Regions from separate parts of the Rhizobium sp. NPDC090279 genome, predicted to be linked through region 1. Evidence: riboswitches for the same ligand, from Rfam matches in the RefSeq annotation. Region 1 holds a riboswitch; the other holds the start of a gene.

The links. Region 1 has a riboswitch for FMN ahead of ACIQWP_RS12870 (6,7-dimethyl-8-ribityllumazine synthase). Riboswitches for the same ligand answer to the same signal wherever they lie in the genome.
Region 2: linked by a shared signal. The riboswitch ahead of ribB (3,4-dihydroxy-2-butanone-4-phosphate synthase) and the one ahead of ACIQWP_RS12870 (6,7-dimethyl-8-ribityllumazine synthase) in region 1 are both predicted to bind FMN.

The regions. Positions count from the first base shown of each region.
Region 1 covers NZ_JBIVYI010000004.1:453,455-468,521, reverse strand. The annotation lists gene ACIQWP_RS12935 (GntR family transcriptional regulator) at 1-454, opposite strand, end outside; gene ACIQWP_RS12930 (BadF/BadG/BcrA/BcrD ATPase family protein) at 451-1,335, opposite strand; gene ACIQWP_RS12925 (ABC transporter substrate-binding protein) at 1,879-3,138, shown strand; gene ACIQWP_RS12920 (carbohydrate ABC transporter permease) at 3,341-4,294, shown strand; gene ACIQWP_RS12915 (carbohydrate ABC transporter permease) at 4,307-5,146, shown strand; gene ACIQWP_RS12910 (Gfo/Idh/MocA family protein) at 5,143-6,207, shown strand; gene ACIQWP_RS12905 (ABC transporter ATP-binding protein) at 6,220-7,224, shown strand; gene ACIQWP_RS12900 (TetR/AcrR family transcriptional regulator) at 7,292-7,897, opposite strand; gene ACIQWP_RS12895 (4-oxalocrotonate tautomerase family protein) at 8,021-8,467, shown strand; gene ACIQWP_RS12890 (VOC family protein) at 8,538-8,933, shown strand; gene ACIQWP_RS12885 (class I SAM-dependent methyltransferase) at 9,055-9,741, shown strand; gene phnF (phosphonate metabolism transcriptional regulator PhnF) at 9,743-10,471, shown strand; gene ACIQWP_RS12875 (VOC family protein) at 10,625-10,975, opposite strand; gene ACIQWP_RS12870 (6,7-dimethyl-8-ribityllumazine synthase) at 11,037-11,513, opposite strand; FMN riboswitch at 11,602-11,746, opposite strand; gene ACIQWP_RS12865 (ABC transporter ATP-binding protein) at 11,851-12,912, opposite strand; gene ACIQWP_RS12860 (ABC transporter permease) at 12,924-13,712, opposite strand; gene ACIQWP_RS12855 (ABC transporter permease) at 13,709-14,599, opposite strand; gene ACIQWP_RS12850 (ABC transporter substrate-binding protein) at 14,673-15,067, opposite strand, start outside.
Region 2 covers NZ_JBIVYI010000008.1:388,549-403,615, forward strand. The annotation lists gene tpiA (triose-phosphate isomerase) at 1-475, shown strand, start outside; gene ACIQWP_RS21775 (SDR family oxidoreductase) at 552-1,334, shown strand; FMN riboswitch at 1,435-1,581, shown strand; gene ribB (3,4-dihydroxy-2-butanone-4-phosphate synthase) at 1,694-2,320, shown strand; gene ACIQWP_RS21785 (homocysteine S-methyltransferase family protein) at 2,369-3,289, opposite strand; gene ACIQWP_RS21790 (ABC transporter permease) at 3,353-4,042, opposite strand; gene ACIQWP_RS21795 (ABC transporter permease) at 4,054-4,779, opposite strand; gene ACIQWP_RS21800 (transporter substrate-binding domain-containing protein) at 4,792-5,565, opposite strand; gene ACIQWP_RS21805 (ABC transporter ATP-binding protein) at 5,610-6,389, opposite strand; gene ACIQWP_RS21810 (Lrp/AsnC family transcriptional regulator) at 6,561-7,034, shown strand; gene ACIQWP_RS21815 (outer membrane protein) at 7,288-7,905, opposite strand; gene ACIQWP_RS21820 (IS6 family transposase) at 7,979-8,674, shown strand; gene ACIQWP_RS21825 (GSU2403 family nucleotidyltransferase fold protein) at 9,000-10,058, shown strand; gene ACIQWP_RS21830 (GntR family transcriptional regulator) at 10,383-11,108, opposite strand; gene ACIQWP_RS21835 (amidohydrolase family protein) at 11,232-12,284, shown strand; gene ACIQWP_RS21840 (VOC family protein) at 12,289-13,182, shown strand; gene ACIQWP_RS21845 (bifunctional 3-(3-hydroxy-phenyl)propionate/3-hydroxycinnamic acid hydroxylase) at 13,215-14,792, shown strand; gene ACIQWP_RS21850 (MFS transporter) at 14,841-15,067, shown strand, end outside.

The sequences.
Region 1 (15,067 bases):
CGTCGGCGATGCGGAGACGGCTCAGCCGCGATACTTTGGTGTCGGCTGCAAGGCCGAGGATCATCATCTCATCCGGGGATGGCGTGTGGATGCCCTTGTGCAGCCATTCGGAACGAGCCGTCATCCCGCGCCTGGCCATGTCCTCGGTAAACGATGTCAACTGTGACAGCCGTTGCTCCACCTTGGAAACGGGTTTTGCGACGAATGTGCCCGAGCCGTGGCGGCGAACGAGAATGCCTTCCGCCACGAGATCGTCGATCGCCTTGCGCACCGTGACGCGGCTGACCGCGGCAAATTCAGCGATATCACGCTCCGGCGGAAGCGCGTCCCCATGCTTCAGCCTGCCGACTTTCACGGCCTCTTCGAGCGTGCGTCGCAGCTTGACGTAAAGCGGACCCGTGCCGCCTCCAGAAAGGCGCTCGGGCGAGAAGATCGCGCTCAAATCTTCGGTCATGCCTTGTCTTCCTCTCCACCCCGCAGCAATTTTGCCGCCAGTTCCACGGCGCCGCGCAAGACATCGCCCTTAGGTTCCGCGAGTATCGCCTTGTGGCGTTCGTCAAGCCAGGGACGATAGGCCTGGGCAAGTCCGCCGAGCAGGCAAATAGAAGGGCATTCCGGCCAAAGCAGCGCGTCCAGGCTCTCGGTTATGGATCTTGCCGCCGTCTTGACGATATTGGTGGCGACAACGTCCTCCATCCCGGCATATTCGAACACGATCGGCGCGTAGCGGGCGAAATCCTTGGGCTTGGAAGCATGCGCAAACTCGACGATGCGTTCCGGATCGTTGCCGTATTCGCCCATGATCGATGCCGTGAGGGCGGAGCCCGCCGTCACCCCGTCATGCGCCAGAACAGCTCTCTCAAGCAAATCGCGTCCGAGACGAGCGCCGCTCGCCTGATCGCCGATCACAAACCCCCAGCCGCCGATGCCCCAGATCCTGCCCTCGCGACGGGCGTTATAGACGGAACCGGTGCCGAAGGCGCCGATGATTCCATCGGCGTCGCCAAGAGCGCCTTGAAGCGCCGTCGTCGCATCGGTCACCACCCGCGTGCTTGCAAAGGGCAGGGCACCTTCGACCCGCTTGCCGTAATTGCCGACATTGGCCCCGGCTGTCCCGATGACGGCAGGCAGCGTTCGCAGCAGTTCGGGGGCGAGACCGGCTTCGATCAATGCTTGCTTTGCCGAGGCGACAATATGGATCAGCGAGTTTTCCAGATCAGATAGAATGTTCGCCGCGCCGGCCTTGCCGGTGCCGAGCACCCGCCCCGTGCCGTCTATGACCGCTGCCCGGCAATTTGTGCCGCCGCCATCGATACCAATTGCCAACTGCCTCATCATGCCTCCGGATGCCGTCCATTCCCCGTTTTTTCATACAATACCAAAAAAATACCATTTACCAATAGGAAAGACGTCTATTTTTCCTTGTAGATATCCATTTGAATTATATGAATAAAATTATCGCCTTCAATCTTTTTGCGTCCGAAAGTTAAATTCGGCTGGACAATTGGTATTTTTTTGGCCTTAATTCGAGACAAGGGAACAGAGCGAACAGACATCGGCAAAGCCGGCAGAAGAACAACAGTCGGTAGGTGAGGCGTAAAGGCGTGCATCTCGCCGTTGTCCCAAGCCGTCCGGATCAGGAGGATCTCGATTCGGCGTTCGTCACAAATTTCCCGCGTGGTTCTTGCAGCATCTCCGCCTGACGGCGGCAGGCTGCAATTGATGGGGTAGATCGGGCCGGTGCCCTTGAAGCCTGTTGGATGGAGGGGTCGGCAATATTGGCGGTCCCTATGGAGCGCTGACCGTTTCCTCGGACAGGCCAGCGGATTTTCAGATCGAGAACAGCGCCTGCTACGGCGCGGAAAACAGGAGAGGGAAATGAAAACCAATGTTCTGAAAGGCTTGCTTCTTGCATCCAGCCTGCTGACGTCTGTCAGCCTGGCGCATGCGGCCGATGTGACGCTGACGGTTGAAAGCTGGCGTAACGACGACCTGCAGATCTGGCAGGAAAAGATCATCCCGGCTTTCGAAGCGAAGAACCCGGGCATCAAGATCGTCTTCTCGCCGACCGCTCCGACCGAATACAACGCATCGCTCAACGCCAAGCTCGATGCCGGCTCCGCGGGCGACATCATCACCTGCCGTCCGTTCGACGCCTCGCTCGACCTCTTCAACAAGAAGCATCTTGCTGATCTCACCAGCCTGTCGGGCATCGAGAATTTCTCTGCGGTCGCCAAGGCTGCATGGTCCACCGACGACGGCAAATCCACCTTCTGCGTACCGATGGCTTCCGTCATCCATGGTTTCATCTACAACAAGGATGCCTTCGACAAGCTCGGCCTGAAGGTCCCGGCAACGCGCGATGAGTTCTTTGCCGTTCTTGATAAGATCAAGGCCGATGGCACCTACATCCCGATGGCGATGGGCACCAAGGACCTGTGGGAAGCCGCAACCATGGGCTATCAGAACATCGGCCCGAATTACTGGAAGGGTGAGGAAGGCCGCGAGGCTCTTATCTCCGGCAAGGAAAAGCTGACGGACGCTGCCTGGGTCGATCCTTACAAGGAACTCGCCAAGTGGAAGCCTTATCTCGGCGATGGTTTCGAGGCTCAGGGTTATGCCGACAGCCAGAACCTCTTCACGCTCGGCAAGGCCGCTATCTATCCGGCCGGTTCCTGGGAAATTGCTCTGTTCAATACGCAGGCGCAGTTCAAGATGGGTGCCTTCCCGCCGCCGGTCGCAAAGGCTGGTGACACCGGCTACATCTCGGATCATCCGGATATCGGCGTCGGCCTGAATGCGAAGAGCACGCACCAGGAAGAAGCCAAGAAGTTCCTGAGCTGGGTCGCTTCCGACGAGTTCGCCACCATCTACGCCAATTCGCTGCCAGGCTTCTTCAGCCTGAATTCGCATCCGGTAAAGATGAGCGATCCGCTCGCACAGGAATTCGTGTCCTGGCGCGACAATCACAAGTCGACCGTTCGTTCCACCTATCAGATCCTGTCGCGCGGTACGCCGAACCTGGAGAACGAAACCTGGACCGAATCCGCAAACGTGATCAACGGCACGGATACGCCTGACCAGGCTGGCGCAAAGCTCCAGAAGGGCCTCGACAGCTGGTACAAGCCGGCCAAGTGATCCATTGTGTAGTGCGGGCGAGGGGCCATCGGGCTCCTCGCCCTTTTTCCTTGTGATGGATAATCGGATTGGCGATCGTATCGTCATTGCATTGCGACACACCCGACGTCGTTTCAGTCCGACCGCAGACTGGGGCAATGGGTGGATTTGAACCTTAGTGCTGCCGTCTCGTCATGCAGCCAACAAGAACAGGCAGAAAGCCATGAGCGACGTCGACACGTCCCATATTGTTGAGGTCACGCCGATCAGACGCTCCAAGCGCTGGCACATCCTCGTTTTCCTTTTCCCGGCTTTCGTCGTCTATACAGCGGTCATGATCCTGCCTCTGATCGAGACGCTGCGGCTGTCGCTCTACAATGTCGTCGACAATCAACCCGTCTTCGTCGGTCTCAACAATTTCAGAGTATTATTCGGCGACGAACGCTGGTCTCATGATTTCTGGAATGCGCTGCGCAACAACCTGATCTTCTTCGCCATCCATATGTGCGTGCAGAATCCGATCGGTGTCGCACTGGCTGCGCTGCTGTCTCTGCCGAGATTGCGGTTCGTCGCTTTCTATCGCACCGCCATTTTCCTGCCGACGCTGCTTTCCTTTGTCGTCGTCGGCTTCATCTGGAAGTTGATCCTGTCGCCGCTTTGGGGTGTGGCGCCCGAGCTTTTAAGCATGATCGGCCTCAAGTCGTTTTTCGCGCCTTGGCTCGGCAGACCGGGCACGGCGCTAATCACCGTCGCGCTTATCTCAGTCTGGCAATACATCGGCATCCCGATGATGCTGATCTACGCCGCCCTGCTCAATATTCCCGAAGAGGTCGTCGAAGCTGCGGAATGCGACGGCATTACCGGCTGGAGCCAGTTCTGGAAGATCAAGCTGCCGCTGGTTCTGCCGGCCATCGGTATCATTTCGATCCTGACGTTCGTCGGCAATTTCAACGCTTTCGACCTGGTCTACACCGTGCAGGGAGCATTGGCTGGACCTGACGGCTCCACCGATATTCTCGGCACGCTTCTCTATCGCGTCTTCTTCGGCTTCCAGCTGCAGCTTGGGGATCGCTCGATGGGTGCGACCATCGCCACGGTGATGTTCCTCATCATCCTCGCCGGCGTGTCCTTCTATCTTTTCATCGTGCAGCGGCGCATCCGCCGCTACCAGTTCTGAGGAGCGCGACCCATGTCCAAGGCACGCACTTCCACTATCCGTACCGGTTTCGTCCATCTGGCGCTGATCGCCTATACGCTGGTTGCCATCTTTCCGGTGTTCCTGACCGTCATCAATTCCTTCAAGGATCGCGCATCGATCTTCCGCGCACCCCTGAGCCTGCCGACGCCATCCTCCTTCAGCATGATCGGCTATGACACGGTTCTGAAGCAGGGGGATTTCCTGACTTATTTCCAGAACAGCTTCGTGGTGACGATCGTTTCGATCATCCTGACCCTGCTGTTCGGCGCGATGGCCGCCTTTGCGCTGTCGGAATATCGCTTCCGCGGCAATACGGTCATGGGTCTTTATCTGGCGATCGGCATCATGATCCCGATCCGTCTCGGTACCGTCGCGATCCTGCAGGGCATGGTCGCTGCCGGGCTCGTCAATACGCTGACGGCGCTGATCCTCGTCTACACGGCGCAGGGCCTGCCGCTCGCGATCTTCATCCTGTCCGAGTTCATGCGGACGGTTTCCGACGATCTGAAGAATGCCGGCCGCATCGATGGTCTCAGCGAATACTCCATCTTCTTCCGTCTCGTCTTGCCGTTGGTACGTCCGGCCATGGCGACTGTAGCGGTCTTTACCATGATCCCGATCTGGAACGACCTCTGGTTCCCGCTGATCCTGGCGCCGAGTGAAGCGACAAAAACCGTGACGCTCGGATCGCAGATCTTCATCGGTCAGTTCGTCACCAACTGGAATGCGGTGCTGGCAGCCCTGACGCTCGCCATCCTGCCGATCCTCGTTCTTTATGTCATCTTCTCGCGTCAACTCATTCGCGGCATTACATCCGGAGCAGTCAAGTGAGCCTATCTGAAAAGCCGATCCGCGTTCTCGTTGCCGGCCTTGGCAATATGGGCCGCAGCCATGCGCTGGCCTATCACAACAATCCGGGCTTCGAGATTGTCGGCCTCGTCAACCGGTCCAAGCGGGAACTGCCCGAGGAATTGCAGGGATATACGCTCCATCCGGATTTCGAGACGGCGCTGAAGGAACTGAAGCCGGACCTCTGCTCCATCAATACCTATTCCGACAGCCATGCCGATTTCGCCGTCATGGCCTTCGAAGCTGGTTGCCACGTCTTTGTCGAGAAGCCGCTGGCCACGACGGTCGAAGACGCGGAGCGTGTTGTCGCGGCCGCAAAGAAGGCCGGCAAGAAGCTGACGATCGGCTATATCCTGCGCCATCACCCCTCGTGGGTGCGGTTGATTGCCGAAGCGCGCAAGCTCGGCGGCCCCTATGTGTTCCGTATGAACCTCAATCAGCAATCGAGCGGTCCGACCTGGGAGACGCATAAGGCGCTGATGCAGAACACGTCACCGATCGTCGATTGCGGCGTGCATTACCTCGACGTCATGTGCCAGATCACCGATGCGAAGCCTGTGGAAGTGCGTGGCATGGGTCTGCGGCTGACGCAGGAGATCAAGCCGGACATGTATAATTACGGCCATCTCCAGGTGATCTTCGAAGACGGTTCCGTCGGCTGGTATGAGGCTGCCTGGGGTCCGATGATTTCGGAAACGGCTTTCTTCGTGAAGGATGTGATGTCGCCGAACGGTTCGGTGTCGATCGCCATGGATCAGAACGCAAAGTCCGACGATATCGACATGCACACGAAGACGTCGGTTATCCGGCTGCATAGCGCCGAGACGGGACCAAGCGGCCAGTTTATCCGGCCAGATCAGGATCTGCATATGGATGGCGAACCGGGCCACCAGGAGCTCTGCAATTTCGAGCAGGCCTTCATGCTGAAGGCCATCCGAGAGGATCTCGACCTTGATCGCCATATGACCGATGCCGTTCAATCGCTGCGCATATGCCTCGCCGCCGACGAGAGCGTGCGCACCGGCAAGCCTGTTTATCTATAAGGACAAAAGACTGTGGGATCGCTTCAACTGAAATCCATCCGCAAGGCCTATGGCTCGCACGACGTGCTGAAAGGCATCGATCTCGAGGTGAAGGATGGTGAGTTCGTCATCTTCGTCGGTCCTTCCGGCTGCGGCAAGTCGACCCTTCTGCGCAGCATTGCCGGCCTTGAGGACGTGACCTCCGGCGCCGTGCTGATCAACGGCCAGGATGTGACCGTGACGCCGCCGGCCAAGCGCGGCATCTCGATGGTCTTCCAGTCCTATGCGCTCTATCCGCATCTGACCGTCAAGGACAATATGGGCCTGGGGCTCAAGCAGGCTGGTACGGCGAAGGCCGAGATCGACAGCCGCGTCGAGAAGGCGTCCGGCATGTTGTCGCTCGCGCCCTATCTCGGCCGCCGCCCGTCGGAGCTTTCCGGCGGCCAGCGCCAGCGTGTCGCCATCGGCCGCGCCATCGTTCGCGAGCCGGAGCTTTTCCTCTTCGACGAGCCGCTCTCGAACCTCGATGCGGCGCTGCGCGTCCAGACGCGCCTGGAGATCGCCCGACTGCACCGCAGCCTGAAGGCGACGATGATCTATGTCACCCATGATCAGGTCGAGGCGATGACGCTTGCCGACAAGATCGTCGTGCTCAATGCCGGTGCGATCGAGCAGATCGGTTCGCCGATGGAGCTTTACAATCGTCCGGCCAATACCTTCGTTGCCGGCTTCATCGGCTCGCCGCAGATGAATTTCATCCCGGCCGAGCGTCTGGGTGAAAGCGGCGCCAAGACTGTTGGCATTCGCCCCGAACATATCACGCTATCGCACGATCAAGGTACCTGGGCCGCCAAGGTCATCCATGTCGAGCATCTCGGTGCGGACACGATCATCTATCTCGAATCCGATGCCACGGGCCTTTTGACCGTGCGCCTTTTCGGCGAGCATCAGTACGAGCCGGACGAGATGGTGTATGCGACACCGGATACGAGCCACATGCATCGCTTCGATGCCAATGACCAAGCGATCCGCGCGTAAGCAGGACTAGTCGAGGCGGGGTGGCAACCTTCGTCTCGGCTGCCCCGTTATTGTATGACTTGCAGGGTCATTTTCCTTGCGGTTGCGAAGGGTTGCCGGCGGTGAGAGCAGCCCGCTCGATGACTTCGGCTATGTGGAGGGAAAGGGCGGGATCGGAAACGGCGCGGGCAAGCGTTAGACCACCGCTCAACGTCGCGAGAAGAACGATAGCGCGGTCCTCTGCCGTTGTTTCACCCGCGCTCGTGCTCTCCGGCAGGCCGGCGGCGACATCGGTGATCAGTTTTCTCAATTCTACCGTATAGACGCGGCGTGTTTCCTCATCAGCACGCATCACATCAGGGGAAAGGCTCGGCAGCGTGCAGCTGTCGCCGAGATCGCAGGTCCGCTTGTAGCCGAGATAAAAGCCGGCAAGCGCCTTCAGCCAGTCTTTCGGCTGGTTTTGCCTGAGTGTCAGGATAGCCTGACGCAATTCCTCCAATCCTTCCACGACCGCCGTGCGAAACGCATCGCTCTTGGACTTGAAGTGCCCGTAGAAGGCGCCGTTGGTAACGCCCGCTGCTTTCGTCAGCGCATCGATGCCCGCGCCACCATAGCCTTCCTTGCGAAAGACTTGCCCTGCCGCCGCGACGACCCGCGTCCGGGTCTCTTCCTTATGCTCGGCGCTGTAGCGCATTTTTTTGTCTCCATTGAGAGTGATCTCTCTTTATCGCTTGAATAGAGAGCGATCGATGTGTATCGTTAAAGAGTGATCGGTATATATCAATTGCCGCCACAGGTCCAACAAGGAGATGTTCCCATGCCCATTACACTCACCATACCCGAAGGGTTGCTTTCGTCCGAAGCGCAGGCGCAGGCCTTTGCCAGATTGACGGATGCCGTCCTCGACGTTGCCGGCTTGACCGGGAATGAATTCATGACGGCCAATGTCATTGGTTCGATCAATGTGCTTCCGGCCGGACACGTGCTGGCGGCCGGAAGGCCCGTTGCCGCGGCCTTCATCGAACTCAAGCTGCCCGAAATCGCGCTCGCGACCGCCGAGGCCAAGCGCGCTTTCATTGCACGGGCGACCGATGTCGTCGAGCAGGCGGCCGAAGGGAGGATCAAGCGCGAGCATATCTGGTCTAATATAGTCTATGCGCCCGAGGGTGGCTGGGGCATAGCCGGGCAAAGCTACAGCAATGCCGATCTGGTCAATGCCATTGCGAATGCCGCAACGTCTGAGGTTACAGCTCATCGCGTTTGATGAAGGCAGTTTGTGTAAACATCGGGCGGCCGCGTGAGCCGCTTGTGGGATAGCGAGAAGGAGGCAGGACGTGCAACTCGCCAATTATTTGTTTTTTACAACGCATTGCGACGAAGCTCTTGCCTTCTACACCGCCTGCGGGCTCGGTAAGATCACACTGTTGGTTCGGCATGGGGCGAATGGAATGCCGCTCTCTGACAGCTCGATGCGGGGCAAAGTGATGCATGCGCGTTTCGAAGGGCCGGGCCTCCTCTTCTTTGCGTCGGACAATCACGACGCCGAGCCGATGCGAGGCTCTGCGCACATGCTTATGATGGATGATCGCGACAGCACCGACGAGATTTTTGCCCGCTTGGCTGAGGGCGGTAGGGTAACAACGCCGCTCGCCGTGCAGCCGTGGGGCAGTTACTACGGCAAGCTGACGGATCGCTATGGCGTGCAATGGATGATCGACTGCACGAAATAGGGATCTTCCCGGTTAGGGAGGAGTGAATCATAGTAAATAGTCCGGTCGTCCGGATGAATTCATACGGCTGTCATGAGAGCTGGCTATCAAGGGTTCAGTCCACTCCAACGGCGAGCCCATCATGACAAACGCAGCATCCATTTATGCAACCTGGCACACGGAGCCGCAGGGCGATGTCGCCATGGCGGAATCGCATGCTCCTTATTGGCGTCACTTCATCGAGACCGTGCCGGAGCGGGATCTCTCGTCAAAGACCGTCCTGGATTTCGGCTGCAACCGCGGCGGTTTCCTGCGGCTGCTTCACGCCATGCGGCCGTTCCGCCGGGGTGTCGGCATCGATATCGCCTCGGAGTCGGTAGCTGCAGCCGCTGCTGCTGTAGGCAACATGCCGTTGCAGTTTCATGTCACGACCGACCTGGCGCCCTTTACCGATAGCTTCGACGTGGCCTTCAGTTACGAGGTCATCTATCTGCTGCCGGAATTGAAGCAACACGCCGAGCAGATGTTTCAGGTCATGCGCAATGGCGGCGTCTATTATGCCGTGACCGGCTGCCACAATGAAATGCCGCTCTGGCCGAAATGGTTGGAGTTGATCGGCAACAACAGCAATGCGCCGGTGCAGGATCGATCTCCGCAGGACTATATCGAGGCTTTCACGGCGGCCGGCTTCGATGTCTCCGTCAAGCGTTTTGGTTATGACGGCTTCGTGCGCGCGACGAAGGATCGGAAATATTATCCGAGCATTCTAGATGCGCTGAGTTATCCAGCCGAATACAAGCTCCTGTTCCGGCTCGAGAAGCGCGTTTGACATGGAGACGATCGATCGCAAGGGCGGCAGTGCCCTCTGGCATCAGATCGGCGAGATCCTGGCGGCTGATATTGCCGCCGGGACTCTCGCTCCCGGAGAGAAATTGCCGACCGAGCCGGAGCTTATGCAACGCTTCGGCGTCAGCCGCTTCACCGTGCGTCAGGCCCTTGGGCATCTCGAGCAACGCGGGCTGGTGCGCGCCGAACAGGGACGTGGAACCTTTGTCCATAGGGGCGTGCTCGATTATACGCTGTCGAAGCGTACACGCTTTCACAAGAACCTGATCGAGCAGGGTTTCGAGCCGGGTGGCGAGTTGCTCGCCCATGAGATCGTGCCGGCGACGGAAGGCATCGCCAGCTATCTGAAGCTGGCGGTCGGGGCGCCGGTCATCCATCGCCGCGGCGTGATGACGGCAGACGGCATTCCGGTCGAATTGGGCGATTCCTATTATCCGGCCGAACGCTTTCCCGATTTCGATAAGGCCAGATTGAAGCACCCAACTATTACGGCGGCGCTCGCCAGCTATGGTGTCACCGATTATGAGCGGCTGTCGACGGAGATCGAGGCGCGCATGCCGACGGCTGAGGAGGCGAGAATCTTGCGCCAGCCGAAGTCCGCGCCGCTGCTGGTGACGCGCAAGGTCGATGCGGATGCAGATGGAGTGCCGATAACCTATTCGGAATCGGTATGGCCGGCTGAACGCACCACCTTCAATCTTGATCTGCGATAGGGGCCGCGGGAAGGGCGCTGGGGTTCCTCGTGACCTTGGTTTAAAGCATGATGCCGAAAAGTGTGATCGGTTTTCGGACGACATCATGCTCTACCTTTTTGATTCTAGAGCGGATTCAGGTTTTAGGTCGAACAGACCTAAAATCATCCGGCTCTAGCGGTGGGAGAGGATATTGACCACCTTGCCGAAGGGATCGCGGACATAGAAGCGGCGAACGCCCCAGGGTTCATCCGTAAGGTCATACAATATGCCGAAGCCCATCGATGTGGCGCGTTGGTAGAGCGCGTCGACATCGTCGACCTCGATCGAGAGATCTGGGACGATGGTGCCTGAGCCGCCCTCGCTGGCGACGCTGATCTGCGGCACCGTTGCCGCTTCGGAGGCGAAGGTGACGATCCAGCCGTGATCCATGACGATGTCGAGACCGAGCAGTTCATGATAGAACAGCCGGGCTGTAGCGGGATCTGCGGCGGGCAGGTTTGGAATGATACGCAGGACGGCCACGGACGTTTCTCCCTTGTGAGGTGGAGGCGGGCTTTGGCCGCGCCTCCTCCATGATGCTGGTTCAGACCGTAACGGCCGGCAGCAGCTTGGCGCGTTCGTTGAGGATATGGCGGCAGGCGCTGGCCACCTCACGGCCCTTCAGGATGAAATGCTCCTTGAAGAACTGGATATGCGCCTCCGATTCCTGGAAGTGATGGGGCGTGAGGACGGCGGACAGGATCGGAACGCCGGTATCCAGCTGGACACGCATCATCGCATCGAGAACGGTATTGGCAACGAACTCGTGACGATAGATGCCACCGTCGACAACGAAAGCGGTGGCAACGATCGCCGAATAACGGCCGTTGCGGGCAAGCGTCTGCGCATGCAGCGGGATCTCCAGCGCGCCGGGAACGTCGAAGATGTCGATCGGCGATGCGCCTTCTGTCGTCTGCCACTCGGCGACGAAGGAATCGACAGAGCGATCGACGATGTCGGCATGCCAGCGGGCCCGAATGATCGCAATGCGGCTCGGCTGGGTAGAGATAGAAATGGTCATGAATTTTGCCTTTCAAGGGTTGTTGTCAATTATCCCTTGGGCGAACACGCATGAACGCAGCGCTCCCCGCTCGGAGGAGGTGCGACCTGCTTGCTCTCTTCCATCCGGACTATACCGTCGGCTCCGGCCTCTCACCGGATCTGCTGACCCTTCCGGATATCGGAAGGCGCTCGCGGGCTCGGGGAAATCCCCATACCGCCGGTGGGGAATTACACCCCGCCCTGAGAACGAGTGGACTATAAATGCATTTGCGCAGCGAAATCAAAGAAAAACGCCGAGCTTTTGGCCCGGCGTTCGCGAATATTTTTTCAAAATTGTTTCACTGCGAGGCAGCTTCTCAATCCTGGATGACCAACAGGTCTGAAGAAGCAAAGCGCAGCGTCACCTTCTCGCCGACGCTCGGAGGCATCATGCCCGGGCTGTTGAACATATCGAAGGAGATCGTGTTGCCGGCGACGTTCATGCGGGTGCGGATGACCGAACCGAGGAAATGCGCGGAGGAGACTTCGCCCGTCAGCGCCGTGTCGCCCTTGGCCGATTCAGCGAGCGAACCCGCTTCCGGGCGCAAGGCCAGCGATACCGTATCGCCAGGCTTGTAGGCGGTGACCGACTGTCTCAGCGTGACATTCTGATCGCCGATCGTGATGCGGCTGCTGTCGGGATCAACGACCTTGCCCTCGATCAGGTTCAGCGTGCCAACGAAGGACGCGACGAAGCGGGTGGCCGGAGTGTTGTAGATCTCGAAAGGCGAGCCGATCTGGTCGGCGCGGCCGGCATTCATGACGACGATGCGGTCGGAAATCGACAGCGCCTCTTCCTGATCGTGCGTCACGAAGACAGTGGTGATGCCGAGCTGCTGCTGAATGGCACGGATTTCCTCGCGCAGCGATACGCGGATTTTTGCATCCAGTGCCGAAAGCGGCTCGTCAAGCAGGAGAACCTGCGGCTTGACGGCGATGGCGCGGGCGAGCGCCACACGCTGCTGCTGGCCGCCGGACATCTGATACGGGAAGCGAGTGGCAAGATGATCCAGCTTGATGAGAGCAAGCATCTCCTTGACGCGCTTGTCGATGTCGGGCTTCGCCATGCCGGCGACCTTGAGGCCGAAGGCGACATTGTCATGCACCGTCATGTTCGGGAACAGCGCATAGGCCTGGAACACCATGCCGATGTTGCGCTGGTTCGGTTTCAGCGCTCGCTGATCCTTGCCGTTGATCGTGAGCGTGCCGGCGGTCGGGGTTTCGAAGCCGGCAATCATGCGCAGCACGGTCGTCTTGCCGCAGCCTGACGGTCCGAGGAAGGAGATGAACTCTCCCTTCTCGATCTGCATGTTGAAATCATGGACGACATGAATGTCGCCGAAGGACTTCTTGATGTGGGTAAGTTCGAGAAAAGCCATAGCGGGGAACCTTACGCCTTAATCGGAGCGGATTTTGAGAAACGGGAGACCAGCTGGAGAAGGGCCATGCTGAGCCAGGTCACTGCAAGCGCGATGATCGCCAACGCAGACGGCTCATAGGCCTTGTTGGCGCCGACGAGCTGCATATAGGGCCCGAACGCCGGACGGTTGAGCAGCGAGGCCATGGTGAATTCACCCATGACGATCGCGAGTGTGATGAACGCTCCGGAAAGCACACCGCTCATGACATTTGGAAAGATGCATTTGAACATGATCGTCGTCCATTTTGCACCAAGGCTTTCGGCCGCCTCCGTCAGCGTGCCGATATCGATGGTGCGCATCGCCGTATCCACTGAACGATACATGTAGGGCAGCGATAGGACAATGTAGGAGCAGACAAGCAGGATATTCGTTGTCGAGTTGTAGCCCGTCAGCGGCAGGACCGACGACGAATTATAGAGGCGGAGATAGCCAAAAACGATGACGATGGCGGGAATGACCAGCGGCATCAGCGTGATGAACTCGACGATGGGGCGGAGTTGCGGCAACCGCAACCGCACCCAGTACGCCGTCGGCACCACGAGGAGCATGCCGAAAATGATGGTCAGAAGCGCCATCAACATCGAGAAGCCGAAGGCGGTCAGGAAGCTGAAATCGGAAAAGACCGAAGCATAGGCATCGAAGCTGTAGGCGCCGCGCCGCATGCGCAACGAGAATTCCAGGGTGCCGATGAGCGGCACCAGGAAATAGATGAGGCCGATGGCAACGGCGATCCAGGCGAAGAGTTTTTGCAGCTTCATTTCTGCCACCGTTCAGCGCGCATGCGCATCAGGATATAGATGACGTTCGAAATACCGGTGATGACGATCATGCCGAGCGCCAGCGCATAGCCGAGATTGGCGTTATGCAGCACGTCGCCGCGGATCTGCGCATAGAGCACGATCGGAACGATATTCAGTGAACTGCCCGTGAGCGCGATGGCCGTCGCGATCGCGCCGAAAGAATTGGCAAATAGCAGCAGCGTCGTGCCGAGCAGGCTGGGCCAGAGGATCGGCAGGGCGACCATCAGCCAATATTGCCTGTTGGTCGCGCCAAGAATGGACGCGGCTTCACGCCATTCCTTCTTCATGCCGTCGAGTGCCGGCGTGATGATCAGCACCATCAAGGGAATCTGGAAATACATGTAGGTAATGGTAAGGCCGAGAAAACTCAGCAGATTGAAGCCGGTCGAATAAAGGTTCAAACCAAAATGAGCGAGCAATATGGTGACCAGGCCCTGGCGGCCTAGTGTCGCGATGAACGAAAAGGCCAGCGGCACGCCGGCGAAATTGGATGCGACGCCGGAGAACGTCAGGAAGGCGTGGCGAATCCAGGTGGGAAGGCCGCCAAGGACGAGTGCCCAAGCCAGATAAAAGCCCAAGATCGCACCGCCGAGCGCCGAAGCGACCGAGATTTTTATACTGATCCAATAGGCGCTCATGATGGTCGGCGTGAACAGATCGACGATATTCTTGAGCGTAAAGCTCCCATCCGGCGTCAGAAAGGCGCCAGCGACGAGGTAGATCGTCGGGAAAATCAGAAACAGCAGCGCGAAGATCGTGAACGGCGCAATGCCCAGCCAGTCAACGACGACGCGTTTACTGATCAGGGGAGTGGAACTGACTGTCGATGTCGTGACGATGCTCATGATTGGCCCAATCCGCGGCGTCAGAAAAACGGAAAACCTCCCCGTCGAAACGGGGAGGCCATGTCAGGTCGGATTACTGTACGTTCGAACCGACGACAGAATCCCACTTGGTGGTGATGGCGGCCTTGCCGGCATCCTGCTCTTCGAGCGTCGGGAAGACGGCCTTTTCATAGGCGGCAGCCGGCGGCAGCTTGTCGAGAAGTTCCTGCGGGACCTTCTTGTTCTTCGCCAGATCGTTGAAGCGGATCGGGTGGCAATAGCCCTTCAGCCAGCCAATCTGACCTTCGTCAGAGTACAGGAACTCCATCCAGAGCTTGGCAGCGTTCGGATGCGGAGCGAAAGCCGAGATCGCCTGGACGTATACGCCGGCGATAACGCCCGAAGCCGGAACGGTGACGTCAACCGGCGGGTTGCCGTTCAGGCTGTCGCGCCAGGAGAGACCGTTGTAGTCCCAGGCGACGACGATCG
Region 2 (15,067 bases), on a different contig from region 1:
GATCTTGGGACATTCCGAACGCCGCACCGCCTACAGGGAAATGGATGCCGCAGTCGCGGGGAAGGCTATCGCAGTCCACAAGGCGGGATTGACGAGCATTATTTGCGTTGGCGAGACGCGCGAAGAACGGGACGAGGGACGCGCGATCGAAGTCGTTCGTGCCCAGCTTGAGGGATCAATTCCCGACACAGCGACCAATGCGAACATGGCGATCGCCTATGAACCGGTATGGGCGATCGGAACCGGATTGGTTCCGACCCTTGAGCAGATCGAAGAGGTGCATTCGTCCATCCGGCGGATGCTAGAGACGCGGCTGGGAGAAGAGGGGCATGATGTCAGGATTCTCTACGGCGGTTCGGTCAAGGCGTCGAATGCAAAGGCAATCTTCGGCGTTTCCAACGTCGACGGCGCCTTGGTCGGAGGCGCATCCCTGAATGCATCGGAGTTTGCCGGGATTATTTCGGCTGCCGTTTGAAGTCGCCAGCAACAGACATCGCGATCGGCCCTGGAGTCGACGTCTGGCGTGGCTGTCACCGCGAAAGGAATAGAAAATGCAACGCTTCGAAAACAAGACCGTCGTCATCACCGGCGCGAGCCGCGGCATTGGCGCGGCGATCGCCAGGCGGTTCGCGCGCGAGGGCGGCAATCTCGTGGTCTCGGCCAATGAGGATTCCGTCCATGCGATCGCTGACGCGATTAGGGGTGACGGCGGAAAGGCTATTTCCTTCGTCGGCGACGTGACCGACAAGGCCAGTGTGAAGGGTCTTTACGAGGCGGCCGAGACGGCTTTCGGCGCCGTCGGTGTTTCCATCCAGAATGCCGGCATCATCACCATTGCCCGCGTCGAGGACATGACCGAGGGTGAATGGGACAAGGTCATGGCCGTCAATACCAAAGGCGTTTTCCTCTGCGCCCAGGAGGCGATCGCCCGCATGCGCAAGCATGGCCGTGGCGGCCGCGTCATCAATACAGCCTCCGGCCAGGCGCGCGACGGCTTCATCTACACGCCGCACTACGCGGCATCGAAGATGGGTGTCGTCGGCATAACCCAGAGCTTGGCAAAGGAAGTCGCGACCGAGGGCATTACCGTAAACGCCTTTTGTCCCGGCATCATCGAAACCGACATGTGGGCCTACAACGACCAAGCATGGGGCAAGCTGCTCGGCAATTACGGTCCCGGCGAGCTCATGAAGGAATGGGTCGAAGGCATTCCGATGAAGCGGGCCGGGTCGGGCGAAGACGTTGCAGGTCTCGTCACTTTTCTTGCCAGCGACGATGCGGCCTATATCACTGGGCAGACGATCAATGTCGATGGCGGCCTGATCATGTCGTAGTTCGACAATGGGAAACGGTGCGTTCATCGGGCGGATCGGATTCCCGACAATTCGGTGATCAATGCCTCTTGCGGAACGAGGCATTGATCTCTTATCTTTTACATGTTCTCAGGGCGGGGTGTAATTCCCCACCGGCGGTATGGGGAGCTTCCTCGAGCCCGCGAGCGCCTTCCGGTTTTCGGAAGGGTCAGCAGATCCGGTGAGATGCCGGAGCCGACGGTCATAGTCCGGATGGAAGAGAGCAACGCAGGAGACGCTGCTTCATCGTGGCGTTCGCATGCTTGTTCGCCCAAGGGAAAATGGTGGCTTTGACCGGCCACGCACGCCGTTTTAAGCGGCAACCCTTGAAAGGCAGGAAAATGACAATTTCGAGAATTGAAGATGCGATCGCCGCGATTGCGCGGGGAGAGATCATCATTGTCGTAGATGATCGCGACCGCGAAAACGAAGGCGATCTGGTGATTGCTGCGGAAGCGGTCACGCCGCAGGCAATCGCTTTCATGATGAACCATGCCCGCGGTCTCATCTGCGTTCCGATGGAGGGCGAGAGGCTCGACGAACTCGATATTCCGCTGATGGTGCCGCGCAACACCGAAGTCCTGAAGACCGCGTTTACCGTTTCGGTCGACTATATTCCGGAAACCACGACCGGAATATCTGCCGCCGACAGAGCGGCGACCGTTCGTGCCCTCGTCAGAGACGGATCGCGTCCGGAGGAATTTGCCCGGCCCGGTCATATCTTCCCGCTTCGCGCGCATCCAAACGGCGTTCTGTCGCGCCCGGGCCATACGGAAGCAGCCGTGGATCTTGCAAGGCTTGCCGGCCTTTCGCCGGCCGGCGTCATCTGCGAAGTGGCAAATGACGACGGCACGATGGCTCGTCTTCCGGAGCTCGAAGTTTTCGCCGAGCGGCATGGCCTCCATCTTGTTACGATCGAGGATCTCATCGCCTACAGGGCTGCGAGCGCTCCCTTCAAGGCTGCCTGATCGCTTTCGGATACCGGCTCGCGGGTGAATGCTTATGGCAAGGCTCTCCTACGCCCCTTGAGAACTCAGGAGAGCCTTCTTCAACCGGTGAATATGTCCGGCGCCAATTCCGCAGCAGCCGCCGACCATCGTCGCGCCAGCGTCGACCCATGAACAGGCGAAACGTGAATAGGCATCGTCGTTCAGATCCTCTCGGGTCGCGTGAAGGCCCTCGTTGGCAGCGGACTCGCCTTGTTCTCCCTCGAAGGCATTGGCATAGACGCCGATCTGCAGATTGTTGCCGGCTTGCTTGAAAATCTCCGCAGCAGCATCGATGGCCTTTCGCATGACTTCCGGTTTGCTGCAGTTGAAAAGAAGCGCGTCAGCGTCGGACGCCGCCGCCCACCGAGCCGCATCCTCGACGGCTTCGCCGGATCGAAGCTTGGGAGAGGCGCCATCCCTTTGCGCGGCGTCATCCGCGAGCGTGAAGGAGATCCAGAACGGCTTGCCGGTTTCAGCGACTGCAGTCCGAACTGCCTCTCCTTCTGCGATCAGGCTGAGGGTTTCGCCGAGCCAGACATCGACATAGGGATCAAGGTTTTCGACCAGGACCTTGAGATAATCCTGTACCTTTGACGGATCGAAATTCTGCGGCTCGTAGGACCCGAAGATCGGGGGCAGTGAACCGGCGACTAGGATTTTTCGATCCTTGCAGGCGTCCGCGGCGTTGCGCGCCAGCCGTCCGGAAAGGGCGATGAGGTCGGCTCCTTCCTTCCAGAACCGCTCCTCGCCAATGTGGAAAGGGACGAGCGCATAGCTGTTCGTTGTAACGACGTCCGAGCCGGCGGCGATGAATTCGTCATGGACCTGCCGGACGATCTCGGGCGAATTGACGAGCGCCAGCGCCGACCATTCCGGCTGCTTCAATTCTGCGCCGAGACGCAACAGTTCGCGGCTCATGCCGCCATCAAGGACCAACAGTTTGTTCATGGATGGAATCTCCAGAATGGCTCGGATCTGCGGAGAGGTTTCATCTCTCCCTCGCGCCGTGGGTTAACGCCGCACCGGCACCTGAGCTTCCAGAAAGCGGAAACTTCGCGCGATGATGGCTGTAAGAATGAGATAGAAAACGGTAACGACGATCAGCGGTTCGTAGACGAGCAGCGTGTCCTGGCGAACCTTGGTGGCAACGGCATAGAGATCCATTACCGTCACCGTGAAGGCGAGCGGTGTCGCCTTCAGCTGCATGACGATTTCGCCGCCGATCGTCGGCAATGCAATGCGAATGGCGCGCGGCAGCCAGATGCGCCGCGTCAGCGTGAAGGGACGCATGCCGAATGCGCGGCCGGCTTCCAGCTCGCCTTTCGGGACGGCGAGCAATGCGCCGCGCAAAACCTCCGCCTCGTAGGCCGCGTAGTTCAGCGTGAAGCTGACAGCCGCGAAGAAGAAGCCTTCGCGCAGGATCGGCCAGAACAGGCTCTGGCGGATTCCCGGGATCATTGGCAGAAGAGAGCCGACGCCATAATAGAGCAGCCAGAGCTGTATCAGCAGCGGCGTGCCCCGGAAGAAGGTGCAGTAGCCACGGGCGAGGATTCGCACGAGAGGGCCGCCGCTGACCTGAGCGAAGGCAAGGCCGATCGCGATGATGAAGCCGAAGACGACCGAGATCGCAAGCAGCGATAGCGTTTGCACGGCTCCCGTCAACAGAAGCGGCCAATAGGATGATATCCATGAGAAGGTCATGCCAGCACTCCTCACGCAAGCTTCGGTTGGCCGCGCCGCACCCGCCGCTCGACGAGATTGAATATGACATTCGAGACGAGTGTGAGAGCGAGATAGATGAGGGCGGATGCCAGGAAGAAGATGAAATAGTGCTTGGTGCTCGCACCGGCGAGACGCGTGGCGAGGGCCAGTTCCTGGTAGCCGACCACCGCGACGAGAGCGCTGTCCTTCGTCACCGACATCCACAGATTGGCAAGGCCCGGCAAGGCATTCGGCAATAGCGCAGGCAGGATGATGCGGCGGAAGCGCAGGCGTGGTCCCATGCCGAAAGCTTTTGCCGCCTCGATCTGTCCGACAGGGATTGCAAGGATCGCACCGCGCAGCACCTCAGTCATATAGGCGCCCTGCACGAAACCGAGCACGGCAACCGCGACCGCAAAGCCGTTCAATTCGAAGGCGGGCAGATTGAGCACGGCGAGGAGGCGATTGAGGCCATCCACTCCCGCATAATAGAGCCCGACAATCAGAATCAGCTCCGGGACTGCGCGGACGGCGGTCGTATAGAGCTCGAGCAGAAGGCGGAGCGGCCTGATGCCGGAAAGCTTGCCCAGCGCACCGCCGGTACCAAGCAGAAGGCCTATCAGAAAAGCGCCCGCAGAGATGGCGACCGTGGAGACGGCACCAGTCAGGAGCACGCCACCCCATCCGGGCGGATAGGGGGAGAGCAGATCCAGAATGCCTTGTTGGGAGGTCGCCATCGCCGCGATCGTTTACTTGGCGCCGTAGATATCGAAATCGAAATACTTCTTGCTGATTTCGTCGTACTTGCCGCTGGCACGTACCGCGGCGATCGCGGCGTTGAGCTTTGCCTTGAGTTCGGTGTCTTCCTTGCGAAGGCCACCCGAAACGCCAGCTCCGAGGACTTCCTTGTCGTCGGCGACATCGCCCATCTTGGCGCAGCAATCCTTGCCGCCATCGCTTTTCAGGAAAGCATCGAGAGCAAGGGAATCGCCAAAGACATAGTCGATGCGGCCGGCGGCAAGATCCTGAAACGCCTCGTCGAGCGTCTGATAGGTCTTCTCGTCGGCGACCTTGGCAAAATACTTCTTGTAATATTCCGACTGGATGGTCGAGACCTGGATGCCGATGGTCTTGCCCTTGACATCGTCGGCGGTTGCGCCCGGCTTCTGGTCCTTCGGGCCGATCAGCGTGCTGGGCGTATTGTAATATTTGTCGGTGAAATCGATAACTTTCGAGCGCTCGGCGGTATTCGACATCGATGACCAGATCACATCGAACTTCTTGCTCTGAAGTGCCGGGATGAGGCCGTCCCAGGAAAGCTCGACGATCGAGCATTTCTCCTTCATCTCATCGCAAACCGCGTTCATCATGTCTATTTCCCAGCCCTGCCATTTGCCGGAAGCATCCTTGGCGAAGAAGGGCGGATAGGATTCGTTCATGATGCCGAAGCGAACTTCCGCATGAGCGGTCATGGAAGAGAGCGTAAGGGCAAGCCCGACAACTAAGGTTGAAATCAGTTTCATGTAAGGGATTCTCCTAATGGTTTTGTCTGCGAATGGGATGGGGATCAGGACGTCAGCATGCCGGTAAACTCCCGACAGCGAGAGCTGATCGGAGCGTCGAAGATCTGCCGGGGCGGGCCTTCCTCCTCGATCCGTCCCTGATGCAGGAAGAGGACGTGGTTCGAGACATCGCGGGCAAAGCGCATCTCGTGCGTGACCAACAGCATGGTCCGGCCCTCCTCGGCGAGGTCGCGGATGACTTTGAGGACTTCGCCGACCAGTTCGGGATCGAGTGCCGATGTCGGCTCGTCGAAGAGCATCACCGCCGGATCGATGCAAAGCGCTCGCGCGATCGCTGCCCTCTGCTGCTGGCCACCGGAGAGGAAGGCCGGATGGGCACCGCGCTTGTCGTAAAGCCCGACTTTGTTGAGAAGAGCCTCAGCCTTTTCGATCGCCTCGCGACGGGGCACACCCAGGACATGCACCGGGGCCTCGATGATGTTTTCGAGAACGGTCATGTGAGCCCAGAGATTGAAGCTCTGGAAAACCATGCCGAGCCCGCTGCGCATCCGCTCGATCTGCCGCCAGCTTTTCGGCTGCATCTGTCTGTGGCGCCCCTGCTTCAGCGCGACTTCCTCGCCGTTGACGATGATGCGGCCGCGATCGGGCATCTCAAGCAGGTTTATGCATCGCAGAAACGTGCTTTTTCCGGAACCGGAGGAGCCGATGATGGAAATCACGTCCCCCTGATTGGCGGAGGTTGAAACGCCCTTGAGGACCTGATGTGACCCAAAGCTCTTGTGAAGATCTTCCACGCAAAGCGCCTGGGAGGACAGCGCTGTCATATAGAATTCCGATGAAAAACAATTTGCGGAGAATATCGCGAAGAAGGGCGGAATTTGCGCGCAATTTTAGATCATTTTGCACAAAAAATGCAAAAATGTATTTCTTGTGCATCTTTTATGATAGAATAGAGATGTCGTCATTTGATTTCATAGGCGGCCAGAGGAGTGGGAATGGAAAATCTGGATCGGTTTGATCGCGATATTCTCGACATCGTCCAACGCAATTGCCAACTCACTGCCGAAGCCATCGCCGAGGAGGTCGGCCTTTCGACCTCCGCCGTGCAGCGGCGCCTGAAAAGGTTGCGCGAGGACGGCATCATCAAGGCGGAAATTGCGGTCGTCGACCGCAAGGCGACCGGGACGCCGATGGTGTTCATCGTCGGCATGGAGATCGAGCGCGACAACTACGATGCACTTGCCAAGTTTCGCCTTTGGGCGGAAAAGCAGGATCATATCCAGCAGGTCTATTATGTCACGGGCGCCGTCGACCTCATCGCCATCGTCACTGCGCGGGATGTCGAGCACTATGACGATCTCGCCGCCGTCATTATGGCAGAGAATCCACAGATCCGGCGCATGCATACGAATGTGGTCTTGCGCGACGTCAAGCTTGGTCTATTTGTCCCGCTGGCCAATGGTAGTTAGGCCGACTAACGAGCGCCGTCTCGTTCATCGAGGTGATGCTTGCATTGACTTGCCTTGTATCTCTGCACGCAGAGCCGCCTATTTTTAGATCAAAATTACGCTTTCGGTGCGGCAGGACAGTCGGCCTGCCGCACACGTGCTCAAGAGTTCGAACCGCGTCCTTGCTCTTTTGCTGAAACGGGCCTTGCCTATGATTCACGCCTCATCCAGGTTCGATTTGAAGGTCGCTGGACTTATGAGATCGCTTCGGCAATCAGAACTTGTAGCTTGCACCCAGTAGCACTTTGTTCTGTGTGGCGCTGAAGTCGCCGATGTTCGACCCGAAATCCTTTTTGCCGAAATCCGAGTAGCGGTATTCACCACGAACCGTGATATTGTCGGTAATGGCGTGTTCAAGACCACCGCCGGCGGTCCAGCCGATCAGGATATCGTCCTTCTTTCCGACGCCTGCGACATTTACCTTGCCGCCGGCGGCCGCTACACCGGCTGTTGCGAAAACGAGCGTGCGGTCGAGCGCATAGCCGATGCGGGCCCGCCCGGAAGCGTCCCATTCGAGGTTCGCCTCTTTCTTGTTGTCGAAGTTGTAATTGAAGTCATTCTCGATGCCGTAGACGATGTTTCCGGACTGGAAATTATAGCCTGCGTGGATGCCGGCCGCCCCGCTGTCGATGTTCTCGTTCGATCCGAGATAGCTGCCCTGGTTCCAGGAGTAGCCGCCCTGAGCGCCGAGATAAAATCCGGACCAGCTAAAGGAGGAGGGCACTTGGTCAACGGCAGGCGGTGCCGGCTCCTGATAGGTCAGGTCGGCCGCGAAGGCCGGCGCCGTGGATGAAAGGGCAAGGGCCGCCAGCGCTAACAGTCTGATCCGCATAGTCATTCCTCATGGTGGTGTTGTCACGTAAACCCCGCATCAGCATTTGCAGCGTAGGGACGGCAGCATGACAATGTCTGCCATCAGCTACAAGCGCCATCGTTTCCCACCGCAGATCATCGCGCATGCGGTCTGGCTCTATTACCGGTTCCCGTTGAGCCTGCGCCTAGTCGAGGAAATGCTGATGGAGCGCGGCATCGTGGTCTCCTACGAAACGATCCGCCGCTGGGGCAAGAAGTTTGGGGCCGATTATGCTCGCCGGTTGCGCCGCAAACAGCCTAGCCGCGATGACATCTGGCACCTGGACGAAGTCGTTATCACCATTGCTGGCCGAAAATACTGGCTATGGCGCGCTGTCGATCAGGACGGATATGTGCTCGATGAGATCGTTCACAACCGCCGCAACGCCAAGGCGGCCAGGCGATTGCTAACACGCTTACTGAAGAAACAGGGCGCCGCACCGAAGCGAATAATCACCGACAAGCTGCGCTCGTATGGAGCGGCCAAGCGTCAGGTGATGCCGGACGTCGAACATCGGTCACACAAAGGATTGAACAACCGCGCTGAGAATTCCCATGTGCCGCTGCGAAAACGAGAGCGGGTGATGCAAGGATTCCGATCGCCAGGAAGCCTGCAGCGTTTCGTCTCGATCTTCTCGGCTCTGCGAAATCTCTTCGTTCCACCTCACTCGAAACGCTCCGCTCTCGCAACGCATATTCACCGCCTGCGGGCCATGGCGGAGTGGAAAGCCGTGACCGCAATAAGCTGACAACAGCGTCGAAGGCCCCCAGCGCGTTCATAGTCAGACAACGTGACATCGCCTTGTCGAGGGCAAAAGCCGCTCCTCAATCTCCTGATTTCGTGGGCCCAGCGACTTTTTTATTGAGGGTCGTCGATTCTGATCCCTTTCAAGGCGAGCATCTCGACAGCGGCGCTATACTATGCTCGAGAAATTAGTATAAGGAGGATCACGGTGGGTGGTGCCTTGTATTGGAGTAGCGGAGGCGGGCAGAGTCCGCTGGGGAAAAGTCGCCGAGCTTGCTTGCTGGTCGTAATTATACTAGATTTGTGAAAAAGATATAGAGGCCGCCGTGATTAAGCAGATTGACTTCATGTTTCGCACCATGGTCGCGGAACTCCAGCAACGGGCATTTGATGATGATTGGGCGGAAGACTTCCCCCCATCGGGTAGATTCGTGCCGGTGGCAGTTGATGGTCGGCGTTACTGGTATTTCGACCAACCCGACGGTGAGGGTGGGCAGAAGCGCCGGTATGTCGGGCCTGCCGACGACCCCTTGATTTCGGAACGGGTCGAAACCTTCAAGGGTGAGAAGTCAGACTATAAGGCTCGCCGCAAGTACGTTTCCACGCTAACGCGCGAAGCCGGTCTGATTGCCGCTGATCGCTTTACCGGCGATATCGTACAGGCGCTTGCCAAGGCCGGTCTCTTCCGGCTACGCGGTGTTCTCATCGGCACTGTCGCGTTTCAATGCTACTCGGCATATCTCGGCATCCGTCTGCCTTCGGCGGCGATCCTAACAGGTGATGCAGACCTAGCCCAGGATTTCGCGATCTCCGCGGAGGTGGCGGATTCGCTGCCGCCGATCCTCGATCTCCTAAAAGGGCTTGATCCAACATTCCGCCCAGTGCCGCATATCAGCGGCAGCTCTCGATCTCATGCTTTCCGGAATCAAACCGGTTACAGGGTCGAGTTCATGACGACAAACAGGGGGGCCGAAGAATATTCGGACAAACCCGCCAACATGCCCGCTCTCGGCGGCGCGTCAGCCGAACCGCTGAGATTCATGGATTTCTTGATCCGCGATCCCGTTCGTTCGATCTTGCTACATGGTGCCGGTATCTCAGTTGTTATCCCTGATCCTTGCAGGTACGCGGTGCACAAGCTTATCATTGCCGGTCGCCGCCAGAATGACGCCGGCGGCCAGGCCAAACGGGATAAAGACCTTAGACAAGCAGGAATACTATTCGACGCGCTGCCGGTCACGGGCCATGGACCATCACTGGCTGACGCTCTGGAAGAGGCATGGGATCGCGGGCCTGCTTGGAAGCTGGCAATCTCGGAAGCAGCCGAAACCATGCACAAGGAATATTGGGGCGCTATCGATCGAATGGTTGGTATTCTCAAGAGATAAAGGTTAGGCCTGCTCGAAAAGGCGGGCCCTATGGCAACGCTCATTCGTATCAGGTTGCGCTCGGCCTAACCTTTCTCTGACTCAGCTCTTCATTCCGCTTTCCAGTCTTGGTTCGAAATCTTGGCGGCCAACGCTGGCTGTCCTTCAGAAGAAAGCGACCAGTGCTGCTGCAGGACATCAGGCCTAGGCGAAAAGTAAATGAAATCAACAGGGCGTTGTGACCTTATAAGAAGTAATGGTTCATATCCGTTCAAGAGCATTAAACAGCTGAACGGCGTCGTGGTTCTCGGGGAGGGCATTAATATCAAACACTTCCATTCCGCCTCAGGCTTCTGATTGTGTAGCGGTAGTGCCGTTATTTGTCGCGTCGAGATCAGCTCGGATGATGTCGGCCGTTTTCTCATAATGAAGTTGCAGCAGACGTTCGGCTTCTGCGGTATCTCGATCGAGCACGGCTTTCAGGATGGCTGCATGTTCGTCATTGACCTTGCGCACGCGAAAGGCTTTGCGGATCGAAAGCGCTCGATAGCGGTAGAGCCGATCGGCAAGCTGCTCGCAAAAGCCTATCAACGGTTTTGATCCACAGCCTCCAATCAGCAACGCATGGAAAGCGCGATGAAGCCTTTCCCATTCCGGATTGTCCTCGAACTGTTCCGCATTAAGCGAACGCGGCGTGCGCTCCAGCCGGTGATGGGCGACCAAAAGCGCCTCTTCCCAGTCGGGAGTTGCGTTCGTCATGGATTCCCGCAGGGCCAGCGTCTCCACCCAGCAACGTGTTTTCGTCAGCTCGTACAATTCGTCCAGACTGATGGGTTTGACGAAGAAGCCGCGCTGTTCCTTTCCGATGACGAGATCTTCTGTCGTCAATCGGTTCAGCGCCTCGCGCAACGGAGTCTGGCCGGCATCGTAATACTCGATCAGGAAGCGCAGCTGAAGCTTTCGGCCAGGCTCCAGGCGCGTCGAGAGAATGTCGGCCTTCAGCCGCTCATAGATGCTGGTTGCCAATGTCGCGGGGCTTTCAGCCCCTTTCTTCAGCAGGTTGACGTTCATGGTGCTCTCTGGCTTGCAAATCGCTTTTATATACATGAGGAAGCGGCAACGCAAAATTTATAAATTTTATCTTTACGTGGAAAAGTTTGTACATTATCACAGCTCTTAACGAGGGAGGGCTCAATGAGCGGAACGGAAAAGCCAGCGTCAGGCGCCTTTGCGAACGGCTGCGCTTGTTGCGGCATTGATATCCACTGTCACGTGGTGCCCGCACGCTTTCCGCTTGCGACAGGGAATGCTCCCATCCGCGGCTGGCCCTCGATGGTTGCCGCGGGTGCTTGTCACGCAACGGTCGTTATCGACGACAAGTCTTATCGCACGGTCAGCGATGCCTGCTGGGTGGCCGAAAGGCGGCTGGAGGAGATGGACAGGACCGGTATCCGCATCCAGGCTCTGTCTCCCATGCCTGAGCTCTTCGGCTATTGGATCGAAAAGACTGCGGCCCACGACCTTGTCCGATACGTCAACGATGCGATCGCCGTGATGATCGGGCAGGGCGGGTGTCGTTTCGTTGGGCTCGGTGGCCTTCCTCTTCAGGATATTGATCTTGCGATTTCCGAGTTGCATCGCCTCGTCGGCGAACTCGGTTTTCGTGGCGTCGAGATTGGCAGCAATATCAATGGCGTGCCGATCGGTGATCCTCGTTTCCATCCCTTTTTTGCGGAGGCGGAGAAGCTGAATGCAGCTGTCTTCGTGCACGCCGTGCGGCCGATTGGCATGGACCGTCTCGTTGGGCCAGCGCCGCTTCAGCAGGTGCTCGGCTATCCGACCGATGTCGGATTGGCGGCAGCATCCGTGATCACCGGCGGGTTGCTTCAGAAATTCCCGAAACCGCGGATCGCCTTCAGCCACGGTGGCGGCACGTTTGCCTCGCTGCTGCCGCGGCTGGAGCGGGGCTATTCGACCTTCCCGGCTATCAACGAAATCATGCATGAGAGCCCTGCCGCGCAGGCGCGGCGTCTCTATGTGGATTCGTTGGTTTTCGATGCGGACATGCTGCGCCGCCTTGTCACCGTCTTCGGCGAGGAGCGCATAATGATCGGCACCGACTATCCCTTCAATTTCCGCGAGAAAGAGCCTGTCGCTTGCGTCGAGGAAGCGTTTGCGGATGCGAGTTTGTGCGAGCGCCTGACATTTGCGAATGCGCGCGCTTTCCTGGGTTTGGATGAGGTTTGATCCTATGACTGAATTTCCTGTCATCGCTTTGCGCAGCGTCGAACTGGGTACGCCCGATCTCGCGTCGTCTGTCGACTTTTATACCCGCGTCTGGAGCTTGGATGTCGTCGCCGAAGTGGAGGGTAAGGTTTTCCTGGCGGCAACGGGTGCTGATTTTCATGTGTTGGAGCTAAAGCAAAGCAACCGTTCGGAATTGCGCAAGATCAGTTTTCGCGTCGGTTCGGCTGAAGCGCTGGCGTCGCTTTTCGCAAAGATGGTTGCCGCAGGCTGTATTGTCCTGCGCGACATCGGACCGGCCGATGGTCCGGCCGACGGCGAGCGTTTCGTCATCCGCGAGCCGCAAGGCGCTGTGCTGGAATTCGTACACGGCGACCGCCGCAAGCATGGCCGCGTGGTTCCCACCCGGCCGGAACGTCTGGCGCATGTCAACATCAACAGCGCTGATATCGAGGCGCTTTCGGACTTCTATCGTAACGTCCTCGGCTTCCGCCTGACGGACCGGTCGAAGCCTATGGCTTTCCTGCGCTGCAACGACGACCATCATGCGGTCGTGCTGGCCGAAGCACGGGTCAATGGGCTGAACCATGTCGCCTTCCTGATGCCCGACCTCGAATCCGTCATGCGAGGTTCTGGCCGCGTCGTCGATCACGGCTATCCGATCGGCTGGGGTGTGGGACGGCATGGACCGGGCGACAACGTCTTTGCCTATTTCGTCGACCCGCAAGGCGTAGTGATCGAATATACCGCCGAAGTTCTGCAGGTGGACGACTCCTATCGCTTCCGAGGACCTGAGGAATGGGTCTGGCCGCCCGGCCGGACAGATCATTGGGGCATTGCGCCTCCCAAAAGTGACGCCTGCAAGACGGCACAGATTTCCATCGGCTTTTCCGGCGCCTGATGCGCCCAATAGACATTTGCAGAGGCATGCCTGTGACGAACGATAACGATATTTCGAACTCTTATGACGTGCTGGTGGTCGGCTTCGGCCCGGCTGGAGCCGTGGCCGCCGGCATGCTCGGCACGCGAGGCCATTCCACGCTCGTCGTCGATCGGTTGACCGGTATCTATGACAAGCCGCGCGCTATCGCGCTCGACCACGAAATCCTGCGCCATTTCGACAATATGGGCATTGCCGACGAGGTGCTTCCCCATATCGCGCCGTTCACCGCCTCCCAGCACTTCGGCGCAGAGGGGCAGCTCATCCGTCGTATCGACATGGTGCCGGAACCGTATCCGCTCGGCTACACCCCGAGCATGGTGTTTACCCAGCCTCCGGTCGAGGCCGTGCTGAGACGGCATGCCGAGAGCTTCGACTGCGTGAAGATAGAACTTGGCACGGAAATGGTCGATCTCGATCCTCAGGGGAATGAAGTGGTCGCGACGCTGCGGGATTCGTCCGACAAGAGCCAGAGGATCGCAGCGAAATATGTGATCGGCTGCGACGGGGCGTGGAGCCGTGTGCGTGAACTGTCGGGAATGAAGCTCGAGGATCTCGTCTTCGACGAGCCGTGGCTCGTAGTCGATGTACAGGTACATGAAACCGCGCTGGGCAAGCTGCCGCAGACTTCGGCCCAGTTCTGCAATCCGGCGCGTCCGACCAGCTACATCATGGGGCCCAAGAATCACCGCCGCTGGGAAATCATGCTTCTGCCGGGCGAGGACCCACGCGAGATGGAAAAGCCCGACAATGTCTGGCGGCTGCTGTCGCCCTGGCTGATGCCGGAAGACGGCGAGCTGTGGCGGGCCGCCGCCTACCGCTTTCATGCGCTCGTTGCCGACGAATGGCGGCGGGGGAGGGTCATGATTGCCGGCGATGCCGCGCATCAGCAGCCGCCCTTTATCGGACAGGGCATGTGCCAAGGCCTGCGCGACGTTTCCAATCTCGTCTGGCGGCTCGACCGCATCCTAAAGGGGCAGTCTTCCGAAGCGCTGCTGAATACCTACACGGTGGAACGCAAGCGGCATGTGCAGACGCTGACCGGCAAGATCAAGGCGATTGGCCAGACGATCTGCGAACGCGATCCGGAAGCCGCCGCGGCGCGTGATGCCCGCATACTTGCTGAGGGCGGCGGTCGGCCTCTTACCATGACCCGGCAGGAAATCGTTCCGCCCATCGAGGATGGGCTGATCGCCGAAGAAGGCACGCCAGCGCGAGGATTGTTGTTCCCGCAGCCGGCAATCGTCGAAGACCCCGTTCCCCGCTTGATGGATGCCTTTACTGGACCGGAATGGCGGCTTGTGCTCGACGGCCGCCGGATCAGGATGGCCGAGGGAGAAGCGCTGGCCGAAGAGATTGACGGGATCGTGGTGAAGGCAGTTGTGCCTCAAGGCGATAATGCAGCCGATCCGGCCTCGCTCCGCGAAAAGGATGGCGTGCTCTCGGCCTGGTTCGACCGACACGGCGCGGTCGCAGCGCTCGTGCGCCCTGATCATTACGTTTTTGGTGCTGCCCGCAACGTTGAGGCGCTTCGCCAGCAGATTGCGGACCTGCGCGCTCGCCTTACATGAGTCCCGTGTCGGCAATTGCAGTTTTCTTTGAAGTTCTGGGAGGAACATATGTCTGAACCAACCATCGATACCGTCAGCAAATGGCGACCTTTTGCCGTCCTTATCCTGCTTTTCCTGTTCCAGACGCTGAACTTCTTCGACAAGCTCGTCTTCGGCCTGTCGGCCGTGTCGATCATGAAGGACCTCGGCATTTCGCCACAGCAATTCGGCCTGATCGGCAGCAGTTTCTTTCTTTTGTTCTCCATTTCGGGCGTTCTCGTCGGCCTGTTCGTCAT